Regions from separate parts of the Paenarthrobacter sp. UW852 genome, predicted to be linked through region 2. Evidence: predicted binding sites of a transcription regulator. Region 2 holds the regulator's gene; each other region holds the start of a gene.

Region 1 (5,169 bases), on a different contig from region 2:
CCGTGTGCCACTTCCTCATCGGTATTGCATCCATTGCATTACCTGTCGGAAACCCTGCGCGGCCCTTCGTGATCCTCTTCCTGGTGGTCGCCTTCGTTGGCTCCATGCAGACGTTCCTGAACATTGCTGTCTGGGTCATGCTGTCCGAGATCTTCCCGCTCCACGTCCGCGGATTCGCCATTGGGCTGTCGGTGTTCTGCCTGTGGATCGCCAACGCACTCCTGGGCCTTTTCTTCCCCACGTTGGTTGCGGGCGTGGGCATTACCGGCACCTTCTTCCTCTTTGGGGTGGTGGGCATCCTCGCGCTGATCTTCATCTACACCCAGGTGCCCGAAACCCGTGGCCGCACCCTGGAAGCGCTGGAGGAGGACGTCACCACGGGCGCCATCTACCTTGTACACAAGAAGGACACCGCGGGAGCCTCCTAGCTTCCGTGTTGGGTGCGGCGTTCGAGCAGGATGGTGTCCCTCCAAGGATCCGGCCGCCGGCCCATAGCTCATGAGTCCGATGCTTCGCCGGGTGCCTACGACCGTAAACCCGTGTCGTTGGTGCTGGTCATGGTGTGGCTGGTTCCCCGCTGCGGCCATGAACCAGACCGGTAGCGAAGCCAATCGTGACCGGGACAGGTTCTGGGGATCCGCAGCACGAATCCGCCGCGTCTTGCCCCTCTGCGGGAAGGCTGGTGGAGCAGACACCGGTTTCGGGCAGTTCAAGCTCCAGCGCGTCCGCTGCTGCGGTGTCGCCGGCGAGGGCGGCTGCAATGGAGCGCACTTGCTCGTAGCCGGTGGCCATGAGGAAGGTCGGTGCCCGGCCGTAGGACTTCATTCCTGCAAGGTAGAAGTCTTTCTCGGGGTGGGCGAGAAGCCTTGCGCCGTGGGGCGGGACGGTTCCGCAGCTGTGGAAGTCCGGATCGATCAACGGTCCCAAGGCTTTGGGGGCGTCGACCGCCGGGTCCAGGTCCAGCCGAAGTTCGGAAAGGATGCCCAGGTCCGGACGGAACCCGGTCGCCGGAATGACATGGTCCACCTCGATGAACCGGCCGTCCGCTGCGTGCACCACCACCGCGCCGGAATCGGTAGTTTCAATGCGGCGGGTGTTGAAGCTTGTCAGGAGCTGCACGCCCCCGGTCTCGACGGCGGTGCGCAGGCGGGTGCCAAGCTGGCCGCGGGCGGGGAGCTCGTCAGCGTTGCCGCCGCCGTAAGCCCTGTCAGGGGTGGAGGCGCGGATGGCCCACGCTACTTCGGTGCCGGGTTTGGTGCGTGCGAGGCGAGCGAGGTCCAGGACCATGTTCGCGGCCGAGTGGCCGGACCCGATGACGAGGGTCCGATGGCCAGCGAAACGGCCTTTCGTGACATCAGGCAGGGGCCCGGTGATGGTCCCGGTGGCGCGCGCTTCATTTTCCCCGGGAACGGAGAGCCCGCTGGAGCCAAGCGGTGCGGGGGTGTTCCAGGTTCCGGAGGCGTCGATGACGGCCCGCGCCACAACCTCGGCCGTATGGCCGTCGTCGTGCTGAACGTACAGGACGAAAGATGTCTGGTCGCGGCCGTGGCTGTGGCCCTTGTCCATCCCTTGCCGTGTAACGGCGATGACCTTGGAACCGGTATGGATCCTCTGCTCCAGGTCATGGGTTGCGGCCAAAGGTTCAAGATATTGGGTGACGATTTCGTGGCCGTAGGGCAGAGCGGTCGGGCGGGGTGCTTCCCATCCGGTGCGTTCCAGGAGGCGGACGGCTGCGGGATCGAGGTTGTATTTCCAGGTGGAGAAGACTCGGATGTGGCCCCACTCCTTGATGGCGGAACCGACGGTGGGGCCGGCTTCGATGACGAGGGGTTCGAGCCCGCGTTCGAGGAGGTGCGCCGCCGCGGCCAGACCGACCGGCCCGGCGCCGATCACCGCGACGGGCAGGGAGTCGTGCTCTGTCATTGCTGTGCTCCTGCCGGGGTGAGGGAGTCAATGAGTGCCTCGACCCGGGTTTTGATCTCGTCACGGATGGGCCGGACGGACTCGACGCCTTTGCCGGCGGGGTCTTCCAGGACCCAGTCTTCGTAGCGTTTGCCCGGGAAGTATGGGCATTCGTCCCCGCAGCCCATGGTGATGACTACGTCGGAGTCCTTGACGGCCTCGGTGGTGAGGATCTTGGGGATTTCGGCGGACATGTCGATCCCGATCTCGGCCATGGCCTCAACCGCTGCTGGGTTGACCTGATCGGCGGGTTGTGAACCAGCGGAGCGGACCTCGATCGCGCCCTGGCCAAGGGTGGTCAGGAAGGCCGCGGCCATCTGGGAGCGTCCTGCGTTGTGGACGCAGACGAACAAGACGGACGGTTTGACGCTCATGAGAGCACCTTTCGATCAGCCGCGGCATCAGCCGGGGAAACATCAGTGGTTTGGGGGTAGAGGAAGCGGACAAGGACCAGTCCGAAGGCGCCTCCGACCAGTTGGGCGGCGACGAAACCAGGGGCGGAAGCGGGCGCGATCCCCGAGAAGGTGTCGGTGAGGGTTCGGGCGATCGTGACCGACGGGTTGGCGAAGCTTGTGGAAGACGTGAACCAATACGCAGCGGTGATGTAACCCCCGACGGCGAAAGCCACCCGGTCGGCGCGTCCGGAACGGATGGTCCCGAACACGATGACCAGTAACCCGGCTGTGGCGATGACCTCTGCCAGCCAGAGACCAGGCCCGCTCCGTTCATGGGTGGAGAATGTGGCTGGCGCCAGGCCGAACATCATGTTCGCCGCGACCGTCCCGACCAGACCACCCACGATCTGCGCCGCAACCAAAAGAGCGGCAGTCCGGGTGTCGATCAGGCGGAGGAACCGTTCAACCAGGGTGACGATGGGGTTGAACGAGGCTGATACCGGCTGCAGGGCCAGGATCAACGCAACCAGGGCCGCGCCGGTGACGAGGCTGTTCTGCAGCAGCTGCAGTCCGACGTCGTTCGGTGACAGCCGGGAGGCCATCACGCCGGACCCGACCACGGCCATGACGAGGAACGCGGTCCCAATGAACTCCGCTCCGGTGCGGCGGACAAGCAAGGGGTTCACTGAGCCTGTCCACCGATCAGGGCCGCCAGGTTCTGCAGCGCTTCGGTGCGGGCCTTGTAGTAGACCCAGACGCCGCGCTTTTCCCGGTCCAGCAAACCTACTTCGTGCAGCACTTTGAGATGGTGGCTGATGGTCGGCTGCGACAACTCGAAGGCATCGTTCAGGTCGCAGACGCACGCTTCGCCGCCCTCATGGGAGGCCACCAATGACATCAGGCGTAACCTCACCGGATCGGCCAATGCCTTCAACAACGGCGCAACACCGTCTGCTTCTTTCTCCGACAGTGGTTCGCGCGCCAACGGCGAGCAGCAGGCGACGGTTTGAACCGGGGTCAATTCCAAAGACATAGACACATGTAAATATTTACACTCATCAATGTTCAAAGCAAGGACGGTCCGTGCCCCACTCGGCGCGCGGGAACGCCAGGATCCCCCACTGGCTTCGATTGCTCAGAGGAGCTTTCTTGTCTGTGGTCGACGCTACAGTTTAAGTATTCGAAAGTATGTTCGAATACTAGGCGTGTCCTGCGCGGGTTGCGTGGGCGTGCGTGATAGCGCGGATCAGGAGGAGATCGATGTCCAAGCCAGCAATCATGCATCGGATGCAGGAGATCGCCCACGTGGATATCAACTGCTTCTACGCATCGGCAGAACGGGCCTTCAATCCGGCGTTGGAAGGCCGGCCGCTCATAGTCCTCTCGAATAACGATGGCTGCGCCGTGACTCGGTCTCCGGAAGCCAAGAAGCTCGGCATCGGGTTGGGAGATCCGTGGTTCAAGCTTGCTCCGCGCGCCAAGGAATGGGGCTTGGTTGCCCTCTCAAGCAACTATGAGCTCTACGGCGACATCAGCTCGAGGGTCATGGAACTCCTTGCCCGCTTCTCGGCGTGGCAGGAGGTCTATTCCATCGATGAGGCATTCCTTGGCGTCAAAGGGCAGCCCGGGGAACTCCTGGAGTTGGGGCGCACCATCAAAATGGCCTGCCAAAAGCATGTGGGGGTTCCGGTGTGCGTGGGAATCGCCGGGACCAAGACCCTGGCCAAGCTGGCCAACAAGTGGGCCAAGCACAACCCCGCGTTCCAGGGGGTGTGCCGCTGGGACTCGATTCCCGAAGAGCAACGCGAAGCGCTTATGGCCAGGCTTTCAGTGATCGAGATCTGGGGCGTCGCCACGCGGCTCACCAAGCGCCTGAATGCCATGGGAATCTTCTCGATCCTGGACCTGGTCCGGGCCGACCCCATTGCCCTGCGCGACAAGTTTTCGATCGTCATGATGCGAACGGTCCTGGAACTCCAGGGCACCCCCTGCATTCCCATGGAAGAAGAAAGAATCGGCAGGGACCAGCTGATCTTCTCCCGTTCCTTTTCCACTCCCATCACCACGGCGGCCGGGATGCGGCAGGTGCTCAGCGTTTACGGGCAAATGGCCAGTGCCAGGTTGGCCAAGCATGATCTGCAGGCCAAACTCCTGACCGCCTTCGCCCAGACCTCCGTCTACAACCCGAATGACAGGTCTTTTCCCACTGTGAGCGTCAAGCTGCCAATGCCCACCTCGGACCCGGGCCTGCTCACCCGGGCGGCGCACGCCTTGGTGCCCAGGATCCAGGAAGGCGTGCGGTACGCCAAAGCCGGCATCATGGTCACGGACCTGCGGCCCAGTGGAAACCAGAAACCCTTGGCCATCTTCGAGAACCCGCACGAGGAACGGGGCATCGGCAGCCTCTTGGAAGAGGTCAGCAAAAAGTACGGACGCGGTTCCATCGGCTTGGGCCATGCGGGAATCAAGGGCGGGCCGGACTGGTCCATGAAAAGGGACATGCTCAGCCCCCGCTACACCACCCATTGGGACGAACTACCCCTGGTGAAGGCGGCGTAGCGTGTCGGAAAGCCTAGGCCCGCAACCGGTAGCCCCGTTTGACGACGGTCTCCACCAGCTTGCCGTCCGGGAGCGACGAGCGCAGCCTGCTGACCGTCATGTCCAAGGCGTGGACGGATCCCCGCAGGTCCAACAGGTCCGAGAGCGCTTCCCTGGACAGGACAGCCCCGCCAGCGCCGAGCAGCGCCCGCAGCAGCAGAAGGGGTGCAGGAGCCAAATCCACCACCTCACCGTTGACCCGCAAGCAGCGGCC
Region 2 (5,169 bases):
TGTTCCATAGCTGGTTTCCGAACCCGCTTCACCCTGTAGGAGGCGAACCGCCTGGCCATCGACGATATCGACGGCGGGAAGGAGTTCCAGAACGGACTGGGTGGAGGTGGTCATGAGTGTCCTTGAAATCGTGGGGGCGCGGATTAGTTACCGGGCAGCGTCAGGAGGTAGGCGGCCAGCAGGGACATCCCTGCCAGCACGTAGAAAGAAACTGAAACCCAAGTGGGCTTCTTTTGCTGATGGAAGGAAATTCCGCCCCCCACCAGCACGCCGGCGAGGCCCATGAGGACAACCGACCACATCTAGGCGGCACCGCTTTCAGGGGTTTCCGCTGTTGACGCAGGCCTGCGCAGGCCATCCACCCAGTTGCGGAGGAGCCGGGCTCCGGCGTCACCGGACTTTTCGGGGTGGAATTGGGTAGCGCAGAGGGGCCCGTTCTCCACGGCGGCGATGAAGCGCGCGCCGTGCTCGGACCACGTCACCATGGGAGGCGCCATGCGAGGCTGGACGACGTCGAAGTTCCATTCCTGGACGCCGTAGGAGTGCACGAAGTAGAAGCGCTCCTGCTCGACTCCGGCGAAGAGCTTGGAGCCCTCCGGGACGTCCACGGTGTTCCACCCCATGTGCGGCACAACGGCTGCGGGGAGCAACTCCACCTTGCCGGGCCATTCGGCCATGCCTTCGGACTCCGTACCGTGTTCGACACCTGCCTCGAAGAGGACCTGCAGTCCAACGCAGATAGCGAGCACGGGCCTGCCGCCAGCCACCCGGCGGCCGATCATGCGGATGGCGTCGACGGCCTTGAGTTCCTTCATGACAGTCTCGTAAGCACCGACGCCGGGAACAACCAGGCCGTCGGCGTTGAGAACGTCCTCGGGCTTGGCACTCAACAACACGTGGGCACCGGCACGTTCCAGCGCGCGGACCGCCGAACGGACGTTGCCGGAGCCGTAGTCCAGCACCGTTACGGTGGGCTTGCCTTCCGGTGAGGACGGCTTGATGACGGCCACGGTATCGGTAACCGCACCGTCCTTGAGGACCTGGCTGCTCATAGCGCTCCCTTTGTTGAGGGGATTCCCTCGACCCTCGGGTCTGATTCAACTGCGGCACGAAGGGCCCGTGCGAACGCCTTGAACTGGGCTTCCACGATGTGGTGCGGGTCGCGCCCCGCGAGCACCCGCATGTGCAGGCAGATACCCGCGTGCAGGGTAATGGCTTCAAAAACGTGACGGGTCAGCGAGCCCGTGAAGTGTCCGCCAATGAGGTGGTATTCCTGGCCCGCAGGCTCACCGCCATGCACCAGGTAGGGCCGTCCCGAAACATCAACCACCGCGTGGGCGAGGGCTTCGTCCAAGGGAACGGTTGCCTCACCGAAGCGACGGATCCCGGCCTTGTTGCCCAGTGCTGTCCGGAGGACCTCGCCGAAGGTGATTGCCACATCCTCCACGGTGTGGTGGGCGTCGATGTGGGTATCACCCGTGGCCTTGACGGTCATGTCAATCAGCGAGTGCTTGCACAGGGCCGTCAGCATGTGGTCGTAGAAGGGAACCGAGGTGCTGATGTCCGAGACACCGGATCCGTCCAGGTTGATCTCCACCAGGACGGAAGATTCGCTGGTGGTGCGCTCCATGCGCGCGGTGCGGGCAGCGGACGGCGTGGCGCCGGTTTCGCTCATTGGGACGTCCTTATACACGGAGGATTGGTTGGGTCTATTGACAAGTTTAGGCGGGCTGTGAAGCTTGGCCGTCCAAAAGGGCTTCCAGTGCGACCAGGAAGGCCGTGGTTTCCGGTTCGGTACCGGCTGTGACCCGCAAGTGGCCCGGGATCCCGACGTCGCGGATCAGCACTCCTGCATCGAGCAACCCCTGCCATACGGCGTGCGGGTCCTCCAGACCGCCGAAGAAAACATAATTGGAGTCCGATGCGGCAGGCTTGAGCCCCATCCGCAGCAACTCTGTGACAATGCGGTCGCGCTGGACTTTGATGTCCTCGACATCGGCCATCAGCGCTTCCCTGTGGCTCAGCGCAGCGAGGGCGGTTGCCTGGGTAATCGCCGAGAGGTGGTACGGAAGCCGGACCAGCCTGATCGCGTCCGTAACCTCCGGGGCAGCGGCCATGTAACCCAGCCGGGCGCCGGCCAAGGCAAAAGCCTTGCTCATGGTGCGCGAGACGATCAGCCGTTCCCGTCCTGGCAGCAGAGTCAGGGCGCTGGGCGTGTTGTCGTGCGCAAACTCGTGGTAGGCCTCGTCAACGATTACGATCGCCTGGCTCGCTTCGCCGGCTTCGTAGACCGCCTCAACGACGTCCAGCTCGAGCCCCGTCCCGGTGGGGTTGTTGGGAGAACACAGGAAAACGATGTTGGCGCCGGTCTCCCGGACCTGGTCAGCGGCCGATTGCGCGTCCAGTCCGTAGTCGTCGGCCCGGACTCCCCGGACATATTCCGTGTCCGTGCCGCTGGCGAGAAGCGGGTACATGGAATACGTGGGAGGAAAACCCAACGCCTTGCGACCAGGACCACCAAATGCCTGGAGTATCTGCTGGAGGACCTCGTTCGATCCATTGGCCGCCCAGATGTTGTCACGGGAAAGACCATGACCCAAGTACTCGGCCAGCGATTCGCGGAGCTCAGTGAACTCGCGGTCGGGGTAGCGGTTCAAACCAGTGGCAGCAGCGGCGACAGCCTCCGTAATGGCGGCCTGCACATCGGCCGGGACGCCATGGGTGTTCTCGTTGACGTTCAGCAAAATGGGGACATCAAGCTGCGGTGCGCCGTAGGGGCTCAGTCCACGCAGGTTGGTCCGGAGGGGAAGTCGGTCAAGTCGCTCAAGCTGCTCACTCACCCAGTCAGTTTAAGGGGCCGCTGCGACCGCCAACTAACTGTGACGCCGGGCCACTCCCGTTTCGCACAGGGTCCGGCACTTAGTTGGCGGGCACGAAGAGCTGCTGACCGGGCTGGATGCGGCCGCCACGAAGGTCATTGAGCTGGATGATTTCCGTGATGACATCCCTGGGATCCCGCTCAGGAGCTGCCGCGCCTGCAATACCCCACAGGGACTGGCCCGGCTGGACAGTGACTGTAACGGCGACTGGTGGTCGAAGCTGAGATTGCGAGTCGGAGGCCTTTGCGGGTGCGGTGATGAAACCGGCAAGGCTCAGCAGCGCAGCCACCAGCAACATAGCGGGGATGCCGAAGAACACAATCCGCCCCCGACGGGTCAGGCGCAGGCGAGCGGGAGCCTGGGTGGTGCGGAAATCAGCGAACGTAGTGATTGCGGACATGAGCTGAGCCCTTCTGAGCTATTGCCAATGAGCCGGATGCCCGGCGCCTGGCTGCCAATTCTTGGTGTTCTCCTGTGCCGGCCCTTGCTTGTTCGAACACTTTCTTCGAACATCGGGGCTAAGCGTCAGGTTTATAGAACACATATTCGAACCTTGCTATGACATTTTTAGCACTTATCAACGAACGCTGTCGAGACTCGCTAGAACAAATGTTTGATAAACGCCGGTGGCTGCCCTACGTTTGAGTGAAGAAACAGCACTGTTTCAGTGGAACAGGAGGGTCTGACATTTTTGCGGGCCCGACATCCCCGGACACACACCGGGGACGGAACGGAAAGGCATTGGCGAACATGGCAGCGAAAGCCACGGGCGGCGCGGTACCCCTGCGGAGCCAACAGCCTCAAAAGAGCCCCAAGAGCCTGACCGTCCGTCAGAAGAAGATCCTGGAGACCATCCAGAGGTCCGTGAATGACAACGGATACCCGCCCAGCATGCGTGAGATCGGTGACACTGTCGGCCTTGCCAGCCTCTCCAGCGTCACCCACCAGCTGTCCCAATTGGAAAAGCTCGGGTACCTCCGCCGCGATCCGAAGCGTCCCCGGGCCATGGAAGTCCTGATGCCCTTGACCCTGGACGGCGGTCCTATCCCCGGCGTCGAAGCACCCACGGCGCTTCGCAGCACGGGCGGACTCGCTGTGACGGAACTGGCCAGCGCCAGCGATACAGCGATGGTTCCGCTGGTGGGCCGCATCGCCGCCGGTGGTCCCATCCTGGCCGACCAGACCGTGGAGGACGTACTCCCCCTCCCGCGGCAACTCGTAGGGCATGGCGAGCTGTTCATGCTCAAGGTCGCCGGAGATTCCATGATTGACGCGGCCATCTGCGACGGGGACTGGGTAGTGGTGCGACGCCAGAACGACGCCATCAACGGAGACATCGTCGCCGCACTCCTGGACGACGAAGCAACCGTGAAAACCTTCCGGCAGCGCGACGGACATACGTGGCTGCTCCCCCAGAACACCCAGTACGAGCCCATCCTTGGCGACCAAGCCACCATCATGGGCAAAGTCGTCTCTGTGCTGCGCTCCCTCTAGCCCTCACTCGGGTCCTGAGGAGCCCCTAGGAGGCCTTTGCCGACCCCAGCCGCTCCAGGACACCTCGGACTACTTTGCGGTCGGTTGTGGCCCAGAATGGCGGCAGGGCAGCCCGAAGGAACCCGCCGTAGCGTTCTGTGGAGAGTCTGGAGTCCAGTACGGCCACCACACCCTTGTCACCGGTTGATCGGATCAGGCGTCCAGCTCCCTGGGCCAACCGGATGGCCGCGTGGGTGGCCGACACGGCCATGAATCCGTTTCCGCCGGACTGCGCGACCGCCCGTGAACGGGCGGTCATCAGGGGGTCGTCCGGACGTGGGAAGGGAATTCGGTCTATGACCACCAGTCGGCAGGAGCCGCCAGGAACGTCCACCCCCTGCCACAGGGACATGGTGCCGAACAGGCAGGTGTCCGGCTCGTCCGCGAACTGCTTGACCAGCGCAGCCATGGTGGACTCACCCTGGCAAAGGATGTCGACGTCAAGGCGGAGCCGCATGGCATCGGCCGCCTCCTCGGCCGCCCGCCGTGAGGAGAACAGGCAGAGCGCTCCCCCACCCGAGGCCCTGATCAGGTCTTCCAACTCGTCAAGGGCTTCCGGCGATGTACCCCGACCAGGCTTGGGCAGGTGCTTGGCCACATAGAGCACACCCTGCTTGGGGTAGTCGAAAGGCGACCCCACATCGATGCCCGTCCAGCTCGGGGCGCCGTCACCGATCAGGCCCAAGCCACCGGCTGCCGGTTCAAAAGCCGCGCCTATGGCCAGCGTGGCGGAGGTGAGGACCACCGTGTGGCCGGC
Region 3 (5,169 bases), on a different contig from region 2:
TCCAGGACGGCGCAGCCCTTGGCCCGGGCTTCGCGGACCAGTTGCGTTTCGATGGGGCGATAGACGATGTCCGCAACCCAGTGCCGCGGCTCCAGGAGTTCGATATCCAACGGCAGGCCCGGGTGGGCGGCCATGCCAATGGGCGTGCAGTGAACCAAGCCGTCGGCGCTGGGCATGAGCTGTGGGAGTTCGTCCGGCGTGCGCGGCGTGGCGCTCGCTTCCGGAAAGAGCTCGCCGAGTTCCGCGGCGCGCTCAGCCGCCCGGTCCGCATCCATGTCCACCAGGTCCAGTTCCTTGACGCCTGCCGTAAGCAGTGCGTAGGCGACGGCGGACCCGGCGCCGCCAGCGCCCAACTGGACGACGCGGTTGAGTTTCGCGTCCGGAAGTCCGTCGGCGAGCGCCGAGCCAAAGCCGGAGAAGTCCGTGTTGTGTCCGATGAACCGGCCGTCCTGAACCAGGACCGTATTGACGGCACCCAGGCGCGCGGCGTCGTCGGAAATTTCGTCGAGGTGCTTCATCACCAGCTGCTTGCAGGGGTGCGTGATGTTCAAGCCGTTGAAGCCCATGCGCTGGGCGGCGGTCAGGAGATCCCCGACGGCGGTGGCCGGCAATGCGAGTTCAAGCAGGTCGACGGGGCGGTACAGCAAGCGAAGGCCCTGCAGGTCGGCTTCGCGTTCATGCATGGGCGGAGTGAGCGAGGGCATGACGCCTTCGCCTATCAGGCCCACCAGAACGGATTCGGCTCGGTTGCTCATCCTCAAGCTCCTTCTAACTTCAGCACCGCGGACAGGTGGCGTTTTTTGGGCGCCGCGTGCCGGGTGTTATTTACGTTACTACAGATGTTCATATTCCGCACGCTTGTTCTTATCGCGAACAAAGACTGATTGCGGTTCGCGTTGTGGGGCCCGCCCTGCGTGGTATTCCTGGGATTTAGCGCGCAAAGCTGGCCTCACAACGAGGGATCAGCGCCTCGGCAGGCGGGCCGCGAGTTCGGCCGCGGCCTCTTGCAATGTGGGGACGTGCGCGATGAGCTCCTCCATGGTGAGCCGGAAGACCGGCACGGCCGTGGCCAAGGACGCGAAAGCATGGCCCTGGGAATTGAGGACGGGAACGGCGACGGCCCGCATGCCGATCTCGTTTTCCTCATCCATCACCGCATAACCCTGGCGGCGCACCTGCTCGATCTCAGCGCGGAATGCGTCACGATCTGTGATGGAGTGCTCGGTGAGCGCATCCAACGGAAGCTCCTCCAGGAGTCGCTTGCGTTCGATTTCCTCCTCGAAAGCCACAATGGCCTTCCCCACCGAGGTTGTGTGCAGCGCACCCAGATGGCCGGGGTCGCTGGTGACGCGGAACGTCTTGGGTCCGTCCACCTTGTTCACGGTCAGGTGATGATTTCCATCCCGGACAGAGAGGATGGTGGCCTCATGGGTGCGCTCGGTGACCCGCTGGAGGACCGGCAAGGCTGTGGCCGCGAAGCCGTGGTGGTTCGATACCCGCTGGCCCAGCTGGAATACCCGCAGGCCCAGGTGATACCTCCTTCCGTCGGCTTCGTAATCGACGAAACCGTCGCGGGTCAGGGATCCCAGCAGGCGGTAGGTAGTGCTGAACGGGAGGCCCGCACTCCTCGCCAAATCCGCCGCACTGGCCCCTCGGGGTTCCTCGCCCAGCAATACCAACAGGCTCAGGGCCTTGCCGACCATGTCGGTCTTTGTGTCGTCTTTCACACTCATGTTTTGATGCTCTCACATAGTGAGAGCCATTTCTAGATGGTGGGGACATCTCTTGACAAGTGACCGTACTCACAGCCACTATTGCTGTATTGCACAAGTAGCTCTCACCATGTGGTTACTTTGAGGGATGATCTGGCCGCACCTCGCTCTGGTCTCCCACAGACGCTAGATCCGCGACATCGTCGTCACAGAAGGAACTCCCAATGAGCCAAACAATGCCGTCAGCGACGCCAGGCACTGAAACCATCACCGGAACACCCCGCAAAGCAGCCCTCGCCAGCTTCCTGGGCAGCGCCGTCGAATACTACGACTTCTTCATCTTCGGCTCGGCGGCAGCACTGATTTTCCCGCACGTCTTCTTCCCGGACGCCGACGCCAACGCATCCATCATGTCCTTCGCGACCTTTGGCTTCGCCTACGTCGCCCGGCCCATCGGCGCCATCATCCTGGGCCACTTCGGCGACAGGATCGGCCGCCAAAAAGTCCTCATGTTCACCCTGGTGCTCATGGGTGCGGCAACGTTCGTCATCGGCTGCCTCCCCGACTTCAAGACCATCGGCTGGTGGGCTCCTGTCCTTCTGGTCCTCGCCCGCCTTGCCCAAGGTCTTTCGGCCGCAGGTGAGCAGGCTGGCGCATCATCGATGACCCTTGAGCACGCCCCCGATAACCGCCGTTCCTTCTTCACCTCGTGGACCCTGACCGGTACGCAGGGTGGCCAGATCCTTGCGGCCCTCGTCTTCATTCCCGTGGTGGCATTGCCGGACGAGATCAAGTACGGCATCGGCTGGCGCATCCCCTTCTGGCTCAGCGCCGTAGTGGTCATCGTGGCCTTCTTCATCCGCCGCACCCTGCACGAGCCGCCGGCATTCGCCGAGGCCAAGAAGAACAACCAGATCTCCAAGCTTCCCGTCGCCGACCTCCTTCGCCTGCACTGGCGCGACGTGCTCCGGGTCGTTTGCTGCGCCTTCATCGCCGCCGTCAGCACCGTGTTCGGCACCCTCGCCATCAAGTACGCCCAGGACGTGGCGCACGTCAACAGCACCATCACGCTGTGGTTGGTTGTTGCGGCCAACGTCGTAGCCCTCGGAACCCAACCATTGTTCGGTAAGCTCGCGGACAAGATCGGCCGGAAGCCCGTCTTCATCTACGGAGCCATCGCCAGCGCCATCATGACCCCGGTGTTCCTGCTGACCCTCGAAGGCGGCAATGTTCCACTCATGTTCCTGGTCTCCGTGGTCTACTTCGCCTTCGGATACGCAGCAGCGAACGCCGTATGGCCTTCCTTCTACGGGGAAATGTTCAGCACGAAGGTCCGCTTCTCGGGCCTGGCTATCGGCACCCAGCTCGGCTTCCTCATGGCAGGATTCGCTCCGGCGATCGTGACTGCACTTGGCGGGACCAAGCCCGGCGGATGGGTCCAGATCTCCATCTTCACCGCAGTGATTTGTGCCATCGCAGCAGTCTCCGCGATGACGGCCCGCGAATCGGCCAAGACGCCTACCTCCCAGCTCGGCCTGCACAAGCAAGCCCAGCCTGTGTAGTCGGGGAAGTACCTTCCGGACGCTTCGCAGACAGGAAATGCCCGGCATGTTTCGCAACATGCCGGGCATTTCGCTGCTCAGGGACGAGTCAGCGCCTGGGTTGCCGCTGTCGGCACAGGAGCGGTTAGCGCGGGTTCAGCGAGACCGGCTTGAACCGGCCCGCACCGGTACCGGAGTAGAGCAGCAAGGTCCCGTCGCCGGCTACGCCCACCACGGACGGGTCCCCAGTGCCTGTGAATCCGTTGCCCAAGGCCGCGATATTGGAGAACATGTTCCATCCGGATCCCAGGTACGAACGCGCGAGGAACCCGCCCGAGCCATTGCCCGGATAAAGCCACAGTCCACCATCCGGGGCACGTCCAAGGAGGTCTTCCTTGCCGTCGCCGTTGAAGTCGCCGGCCTGCAAGACCAGGTTGAACATGTCCCAGCCCGTGCCGATCTGCTTGCGGGCAAGGAATCCGCCGGCACCGTTCCCGGGGTACACCCACAAAACGCCGTCGGCAGTCTGCCCCACAATGTCCGCGCGGCCATCACCCGTGAAGTCCCCAGGTGCCAGCAACTGCGTGAACCCTTGCCAGCCCTCGCCGATCTGCTTGCGGGCCAGGAACTGGGCTTTGCCGTCGGTCGGATACAGCCACAGTGAACCGTCCGAGGCCCGTGCCACAAGATCAGGGTGGCCATCGCCGTCGAAATCTCCTGCACTGACCACGGAAGTGAAGACGTTCCAGCCGGATCCCACCTGCACGCGCGGCAGGAAGCCACCCGAACCGTTCCCGGGATACAGCCACAACACACCATTGGTGGCGCGGGCAAGAATGTCCGCAACCCCATCGCCGTCGAAGTCGCCCGCCTCCCACACCTGGCTGAATTGGTTCCAGCCGATGCCAATGGTCAGGCGGTCGGCGAAGCCGGAGCCGTCGCCTGGATAGAGGGTCATCGCGGAACCATTGCCGAGGACATCTGCGATCCTGTCACCCGTAAAGTCCTGCCCGCCCATGATGTCGCCTGCCAGGTTCCAACCGCTCCCGACGGCGGAACGCGGCAGGAAGCCGCCCTTGCCATCCCCCGGGTAGGAAAAGAGCGTTCCATCAGCGGAGCGGGCGAGGAGCCCTGCCGAACCGCCGCCGAAGGTGCCGGCCGGGGCGAGGCTGGTGAAGACGTCCCACCCTTGACCGATCCGAATGGGCGGAAGGAAACCACCCGAGCCGTTGCCTGGATATAGCCAGAGCAGGCCTTCGCTGTCGGCGGCGATGACGTCGCTCCAGCCGTCACCATTGAAATCGCCCGGAGCAACCAACTTCGTGAAGCCCTGCCAGCCGACACCGATCTGCGCCCGCGGCAGGAAGCCACCCTTTCCGTTGCCCGGATAAAGCCAAAGCGTGCCATCGCTGGCGCGCGCCATGATGTCCGCGAAACCGTCACCGTTGAAATCGGAAGTGCCGAACACCGAGTTGAAAATGTCCCAGCCGGTGCCGATCCGCACTGGATCCTCAAGGCGGTTGCCGGGGAGGCCCGCGAAGAGGACCAGTGACCCGTCCGCTTCGCGGGAAACGACGTCGGCCAGCTTGTCGCCGTCAAAATCGCCAGCAGAGAAGCTGATGCGCGTTTTCAAGTTGACGTCAGCGTTGATGGTCACCGACGCCGATGTCTTACTGACCGCATTAATGGTCACCTGGGTCCCGGTGTACGTCGTGAACGTGCTGCCCGCCTGCCATGCGTGGTTCTTGGCGTAGTAAGGCTCGGTAAAGGGCACCGTTGACGGCATCAGGATCAGCGACGAGGCAATGGTGGCACCGCCCCGCTGGACAACCTTTACGCCCATGTTGCCCTGCGGCCTGCCGGCGTCGCCCAAATAGCTGTCGTAGCCGGCTGGTTCCCTCAACTCCAGGTAATAG

Evidence for each region. Region 2 encodes LexA, which represses DNA repair genes until DNA is damaged. Its sites were predicted from a motif close to TCGAACANNTGTTCGA; they were not measured.
Region 1: a site for LexA is predicted at 3,538-3,553, ahead of NEK97_RS03845 (Y-family DNA polymerase). Genes of this name have one in related genera too.
Region 3: a site for LexA is predicted at 851-866, ahead of NEK97_RS10195 (shikimate dehydrogenase). Genes of this name have one in related genera too.

What each region holds. Positions count from the first base shown of each region.
Region 1 covers NZ_JAMSGY010000002.1:156,771-161,939, reverse strand. Annotated here, with positions in the region: gene NEK97_RS03870 (sugar porter family MFS transporter) at 1-428, shown strand, start outside; gene NEK97_RS03865 (NAD(P)-binding domain-containing protein) at 556-1,923, opposite strand; gene NEK97_RS03860 (arsenate reductase ArsC) at 1,920-2,336, opposite strand; gene NEK97_RS03855 (aquaporin) at 2,333-3,043, opposite strand; gene NEK97_RS03850 (metalloregulator ArsR/SmtB family transcription factor) at 3,040-3,390, opposite strand; gene NEK97_RS03845 (Y-family DNA polymerase) at 3,618-4,916, shown strand; gene NEK97_RS03840 (uroporphyrinogen-III synthase) at 4,930-5,169, opposite strand, start outside.
Region 2 covers NZ_JAMSGY010000012.1:44,185-49,353, forward strand. Annotated here, with positions in the region: gene priA (bifunctional 1-(5-phosphoribosyl)-5-((5-phosphoribosylamino)methylideneamino)imidazole-4-carboxamide isomerase/phosphoribosylanthranilate isomerase PriA) at 1-114, opposite strand, end outside; gene NEK97_RS17940 (hypothetical protein) at 144-302, opposite strand; gene hisH (imidazole glycerol phosphate synthase subunit HisH) at 303-1,052, opposite strand; gene hisB (imidazoleglycerol-phosphate dehydratase HisB) at 1,049-1,675, opposite strand; gene NEK97_RS17955 (histidinol-phosphate transaminase) at 1,722-2,840, opposite strand; gene NEK97_RS17960 (LysM peptidoglycan-binding domain-containing protein) at 2,920-3,279, opposite strand; gene lexA (transcriptional repressor LexA) at 3,630-4,373, shown strand; gene NEK97_RS17970 (ATP-dependent DNA helicase) at 4,399-5,169, opposite strand, start outside.
Region 3 covers NZ_JAMSGY010000005.1:40,712-45,880, forward strand. Annotated here, with positions in the region: gene NEK97_RS10195 (shikimate dehydrogenase) at 1-755, opposite strand, end outside; gene NEK97_RS10200 (IclR family transcriptional regulator) at 963-1,733, opposite strand; gene NEK97_RS10205 (MFS transporter) at 1,937-3,274, shown strand; gene NEK97_RS10210 (VCBS repeat-containing protein) at 3,399-5,169, opposite strand, start outside.